2 regions of the Paenibacillus chungangensis genome follow, and region 1 is predicted to be linked to the other one. Evidence: predicted binding sites of a transcription regulator. Region 1 holds the regulator's gene; the other holds the start of a gene.

Region 1 (3,424 bases):
AACAGGCATTTCCCTCCGGCAACCACCTGCTTGCCGTCTACCCACACATCGGTCACATCGCGTCCGCTACCCGCATACACCAGATGGGACACGATATCCGTCAGCGGATAGTAGTGAGGCTGATCGATGTCAAGAGCGATGAAGTCCGCCTTCATCCCTTCCCTAAGCACGCCGATATCTTCGCGCCACAGCGCCCTCGCGCCATATACTGTTCCAAGCTTCAGAGCTTCCATGGCAGGAACGGCAGTAGGATCGTTAGTCACTCCCTTATGAAGCAGGGCCGCCATAGCGATCTCCTGGAACAGATCCAGGTTATTGTTGCTTGCGACGCTATCGGTGCCGAGAGACACCTTCACGCCGGCCTTCATCAGATCCGTCACTCTGGCAATGCCGCTTGCCAGCTTCAGATTGCTTACAGGATTATGGGATATTGAGGCGCCTCTCTCTGCGAGCAACGCGATCTCCTCATCGTTCAGATGTACGGCATGGGCAAGAAGCGCCGGACGCGAGAAGAAGCCAAGCGAATCCAGATGCTTCACCGGCCTGCTCCCGTAATCACGAACATTCTGCTCCACTTCCGCGGTCGTCTCTGACATATGGGTGTGCAGCGGCAGATTGTAATCATGTGCTGCCTGTACGAATTGCTCAATGAACGCTGGAGGACACGTGTATGGCGCATGCGGCGACAGCATCGTCGTGATGCGGCCCCCCGCTGCCCCGTTCCAGTCTTTCGCGAATTGGACAGAGTCCTTCAGCTTAGCGCGCTGCTCTTCCTCAGAGCACAGGCCGATGACTCCGCGCATCAGCACACCGCGCATGCCGGCCTGTTCTGTCATAAGCGCTACCTGCTCCATCCGGTCGTACATATCGACGAACGTCGTTGTGCCGCTGAGCAGCATCTCCGCAATCGCAAGACCGCTTCCGACACGCGTGTCTTCACTTCTGTAACGCGCTTCCATCGGCCACATTTTTTGTTCCAGCCACACTTGCAGCGCTTCATCGTCCGAATAACCGCGCAATAGCGTCATCGGTGAATGGCCGTGCGTATTAATGAGGCCAGGCATAATGGCATGGCGGCTTCCATCGAACTTCTTCACATCGGATTGCAGCCATTGCGGCTGCGGCTCCTCTTCGCCGATATAAGCGATGCGATCGTCCGATACGAGCATGTGACCCCTTTTTACGACGGGCAAGGCATCATCCATTGTAACGAACAGGCTATTCTGTATCCATAGCTGACTCATCGTTTTCATCTCCTTCATGATTCAAGTAGTAAGCCAGGCTCAATAATTCCTTCGTGAAGTCCGCATAGTGAATGCGAATTTCTTCCGGGACCCGAAGAATAGCCGGCGCGAAATTTAGTATGCCTTCAATACCCGCATTTGTCAGCTCATTCGCTACGTTTTGCGCTTCATGAGCGGGTACTGTTATAATGCCGACTCGAATATTGTGCTCCTTGATGGATTCAGCAAGCTTGCTCATCGGCTGTACGGTCAAATGGCCGATACTGCTTCCTACCTTCTCGGGGTGATTGTCGAACACAGCGGTAATCTGCATATTGTCTTTGGAATATTTATTGTAGTTGCAGAGCGCCAGACCAAGATTGCCTGCGCCGATCAACGCGACCTTAATCGTTTGGTTCACCTTTAATATTTGACGAATTTTCTCGATCAGATACACGACATCATAGCCGACGCCCTTCCTGCCGAACTCTCCGAAGTAAGCCAAATCTTTACGAATCTGAGCAGGATTCAAATCAAGCTTCACTCCCAGCTCCTGAGAGGACACCGTCTGCACCTCACGTGCATGAAGCTCGTTTAACACCTGTAAGTACAACGGAAGCCGTTTCACTACCGCTTCCGATATTTTGGTTTGCTTCATTGCCGCTATTCCTCCTCTATCGCTGGCACGATCTTTGCTTGGTCATCGGCTGCAACAGTCCGGTCTGACAGCCACTCTTTCATTCTGGGAACGATCTGATCCACATGCATCGTCTCGATTTTTGGGCCGGGCAAGGAATACAGGAAGTGCTTGCCGTAGAATGTTTCGATTACTCTTGTGTCGTATATAATAACAATCCCCTTGTCTTGCGAGGAACGGACCAATCGACCGAATCCTTGCTTGAACTTGATGACGGCTCCAGGAATGGACAGCTTCATGAAGGGGTTCTGGTTCCTCCGCTGCAGTAACTCCGCTTTCGCTTCCAGTACAGGATGGCTTGGCGGCTGGAAGGGCAGCCTGACAATAGCTAGACAGATCAAGGATTCACCAGGAATGTCCACCCCTTCCCAGAAGCTGCTCGTGCCAAGGAGGACAGATTCCGGTTGCTGAAGGAATCGTCTTGTCAGCTTCGATCGGTTGCTGCTGTCAATGCCTTGTCCCAACACATTGATGCCTGCTTCGGCAAGCGATTCCTTAAGAGGATCGTATACGCCTCGCAGCATCCGGTAAGATGTGAATAATACCAGCATTCTCCCCCTTGTTCCGCTCGCCACATCCCTTAATGATTGCACAAGCCTATTCACATAGTCGTCGTTGTAGGAAGCTCCTTTCAGTACCGGAAAGTCTCTGGGAACGATAACCAGGGCCTGCTCGCGGTATTGGAACGGTGACGGCAGCTGAACTGCACGAAGCTTGCCCTTCTCTTCGTAGCCTGCAAGTCCAAGCTGTTCTTCCGCATATTGAAATGTCTTCTTGACCGTCAGCGTCGCCGAAGTCAGCACTATGCTTTCCTTCGCATCGAAAAAATACTGCTGCAGCTTGCGGCTGACATCGATCGGCGCCGCGTACAATTGAACGGAGCGGTGACGGTAAGCGCTATTGCCTTCAATCCAGAACACGAAATCCACCTGTTCCAGCTTCGTCATCGTGCGTAATTCGTCCTTCAGTCTGCTCAAGTCACGCAGGCAGCCGTTCAGGTCCGTCAATACGCCTTGCACACTCTGTTCTTCGCTTCGTTCCTTCACATCGCTAATAAGCTTTTCAAACGTCTTGATTAACCGTGCAAGCTCGACATGAATATTCCCTTCAACTCCGACCGCTTCCTGCCAATGTTCCGATGTCTCTCCTGGAATTAATCGCTTCACAAGCGTACCGTCGCCTTCGGCCTGGACAGAAGCAATATCGCTGAACAACAATTCGAACAGCTTGTCCCATTGCTCCTTCAATTCGCCCAGCTTGGGCAGGCAGTCGTCAATCGTTTCTACCCAAGCTTCTGCGTGGTCATCTCCATCTTCTCTCAACTTATGCCGAAGCGTATGTAAAATCCCTGAACGGGCATCCTTCTGCAAGCGAGTTAATGTACTAATAAGCGTGAAATAGTTCACGAGCGTTCCCAGATGCTTACCCGCCACTTCTTCTACATGATGAGCCTCGTCTATAACAAGGTGGTTATAAGTTGGAAGCAGGCGGTGATCAGCTTGCA
Region 2 (3,424 bases), on a different contig from region 1:
TATCCCGGATATACGCCCCAGCGCGATACGCCATCGCAATGCCGTCTCCGGTAGCTACCTCCGGATTGGTCGTATAGCGGTAGAGTTGACCCGTTCCTCCTGAGCATAGAATCGTAGCCTTGCCCCGCACGAATACACGCTCGCCATCCGGCTTCTGCACAATGGCCCCGCAGCACTCGCCATCCTGCGTCACCAGGTCGATCGCGAAGTGCTCGTCCCACACTTCGATGCTGTCACTGGCCACCGCCTTCTCCGACAACGCCCTGACAATCTCGTAACCGGTCGCATCGCCATTGGCATGCAATATACGACGCTGGCTATGCGCTCCTTCCTTCGTCAGGGCGAACTGGCCGTTCTCCTGATCGAACTGCGTCCCCATCCCGATCAGGCTGCACACGCCCTCGGGCCCCTCGTGCACCAGCACATCGACCGCTTCTCCAGAGCACAAGCCCGCTCCCGCGATCAGCGTATCCTGCCGATGATAGGCCGGTGAGTCCTCATCGGATATCACTGCCGCTATACCGCCTTGTGCATAGCGCGTATTGCTGTCGAGCAACGATTTTTTTGTGATCATCAGCACCGAATGAAGCTCGCTAGCCCTTATAGCGGTAAAAAGACCGGCAATGCCGGCCCCGATTACAATAACGTCTCTATCGATTACTTTGAGCTTGTTGAGCTCTATGTCTACTAGGTATCTTGGTATCACGGCGGTTCCTCCACTTTCGCTTAAGCATGGGAGCAGCGCATGCTACTTCACCTGCAGCATGCGCTCCAATGACAGACGTGCTTTCTCCGCTACTTGAGGCGGTACATAGATTTGAGGCTGCATCGTCTCCAGACATTTGACGAGCTTCTTCAAATTATTAACCTTCATATTGGGGCAAACCAAATATTTCGAAGCGAAGTGGAACTTCTTGTCCGGACTGTCCAGACGAAGCTGATACCCCGTTCCATCCTCGGTGCCAACAATAAATTCCTGATAATCCGAATCGCGGCAATATTTCAAAATAGCCGTAGTGCTGCCTACGAAATCGCCAAGCGCCACCACTTCGGGTCGGCATTCCGGATGAACGACGAACTGCGCCTCCGGATACTTGGCCTTCATCTCCTCGACATCCTTTACGGTAAGCATGTCGTGTGTATTGCAGTAGCCTTCCCAGATGATCATATTTTTGTCCGTATTCTGCTGCACGTAATGACCTAGATTCTTGTCTGGAACCCAGATGACATCTTGCCCCTCTACGGAATTGACGACATTCACGGCATTGGCTGACGTACAGCAAATATCCGTCTCGGCTTTAATCTCTGCCGATGAATTAATATAAGTGACGACAGTGGCGCCGGGATGCTGCGCCTTCAGCTTGCGAAGACCCTCGACATTGACCATGTCGGCCATGGGACAACCTGCACGCTCGTCTGGAATAATGACCGTCTTGTTCGGCGCCAATATCTTGGCGCTCTCGCCCATGAAGTGGACGCCGCAGAATACGATAACCTCCGCATCGGTCTGCGCAGCCTTCTGGGCCAGCAGGAAGGAATCGCCTCGGAAATCTGCGACCTCTTGAATTTCGTCTCGCTGATAATAATGAGCTAGAATAATGGCATTGCGTTCCTTCTTCAATTGCATTAGCCGTTCACGCAGTACGCGGTTCTGCTCCGCCTTGCGCTCCAGTGCCAGTGCTTCCACGTTAATCCTCTCCTCTTATGAGGGATGGGACGATATGTGAGAATAATCACTTTCGCCCCATTCCATTGTACGGCGATCGCCTCTACTTTGTGAATTGATGCACAAAGTCATGGAGGCGTTCGCCTTTCGCTGCATAGTTCGTTTAATTAAGATTAAATTTACACTTGGCAGGAAGGTCTGTCAATGGATGAAAGGGCATTTCATAGCATTATTTCCCGATCGGAGCCCCCGTCACCGTCTTGCAGGATCATAAGGCTGTCCCAGCGCAGCTGGAGCTTGCGTTCTGCCGGCGGCAGCGGCGAGCACAACTAGCGTTAGCACATAAGGCAGCATATAGAACAGCTCTGACGGCAGCTGTCTGGAGAATTCGAACAACTGCACGAAGTTGCGAACGGCACTCGCAAGTCCGAAGAAGAGTGCCGCACCTGCAAGACCTATCGGATTCCATCTGCCGAATATAAGCGCCGCAAGCGCGATAAAGCCTTGCCCCGATATCGTATTGTGGGCAAAACTGCTGGTCGTGGTCAGTGTAATCGTCGCGCCGCCAAGCCCAGCTAGCGCACCGCTCAGCATGACACCGATATAACGATATTTGGCCACATGGATGCCAACGGTATCCGCCGAGCTGGGATGCTCGCCGACCGCTCTTAAGCGCAGTCCGAACGGCGTCATGTACATTACGACGTAGCTGACGGCGACCAGCACAATGGCTAGATAGGTTGTGGGATAGGCCCTGAACAGTCCCTCCCCGATAATCGGAATGTCCGACAGTCCGGGAATGGGCATTTTGCCGAACACATACTGCAGCTGCCTTGTCTGGGCAGACTCGTTATACAAGCTGCGCGTGAAGTATATAGCGGAGCCAAGCGCCAGTATATTGATCACGACACCGACAACCGTCTGATTCGCACGGAACGTCACGGCGGCAACAGCATGCAGCAACGAGAACAGCACGCCGTACACTGCAGCAGCCGCAAGGCCGACCCAAGGCGACAGAGCGCCGAACCCCGCGTTCGTGGCATAATCCGTCATGACAGCGGCGGCGAAGGCGCCCGACACCATCAGACCCTCCAGGCCGATATTAATCACGCCCGATCGCTCGGAGTACATGCCTCCAAGCGCGGCAAAAATAAGCGCCGTCGAAAAAACGAGCGTAATATTCAACAGTTGCCCCGCAATGTCTACGAAATTCATGCCGCGTTGCCTCCTCTTCTCTTGTCAGCCCTGGCCCTGCCAGACATTAACGGCTTCACTAATAGCAGGACAATGCCGTGGGCGGCTACGAAGAAAATAACGGAACCAATTACGATTCGCACAATCTCCGACGGCACTCCCGCTCCGAAGCTCATGCCCGCAGAGCCATACGTCAATCCCCCGAACAGCATCGCCGCAAGCAGTACGCCGATCGGCGAATTGCCTCCCAGCAGCGCCACGGCAATCCCGTCAAAGCCGTATCCCCAGTAGGACGCCATAATCGTCTGATTGCCGAATACGCCCAGCACTTCGAACACGCCTCCAAGACCGGCGAACACCCCGCTGTAGAACATCGATTTCAAGATGGTGCGATTGACGTTCATGCCCGCATATAGCGCGGCATCGGGATTCAGCCCTACCGCTCGCAGCTCGTAGCCTTGCTTCGTCCGCCACAGCAGCACGTAGAAGATCGCAATGCAAATCAGTCCGACTACGGTGCCCCAATGCATGCGCGCACGATCCATCAGCTCTACGAGCCAGTCG

Evidence for each region. The regulator Rex, encoded in region 1, represses fermentation and respiration genes when NADH is low (regulators of the CRP and FNR family bind a similar motif). The targets are predictions, from matches to a motif close to TTGTGAAATATTTCACAA.
Region 2: the regulator Rex is predicted to act here: its motif matches at 1,775-1,792, upstream of nadA (quinolinate synthase NadA).

What each region holds. Positions count from the first base shown of each region.
Region 1 is NZ_JBHTJZ010000005.1:649,640-653,063, reverse strand. Features, by position in the region: gene ACFQ2I_RS05575 (amidohydrolase) at 1-1,244, opposite strand, end outside; gene ACFQ2I_RS05570 (redox-sensing transcriptional repressor Rex) at 1,219-1,881, opposite strand; gene dinG (ATP-dependent DNA helicase DinG) at 1,887-3,424, opposite strand, start outside.
Region 2 is NZ_JBHTJZ010000071.1:15,503-18,926, forward strand. Features, by position in the region: gene nadB (L-aspartate oxidase) at 1-706, opposite strand, end outside; gene nadA (quinolinate synthase NadA) at 749-1,687, opposite strand; gene ACFQ2I_RS22325 (ABC transporter permease) at 1,919-2,881, opposite strand; gene ACFQ2I_RS22330 (ABC transporter permease) at 2,878-3,424, opposite strand, start outside.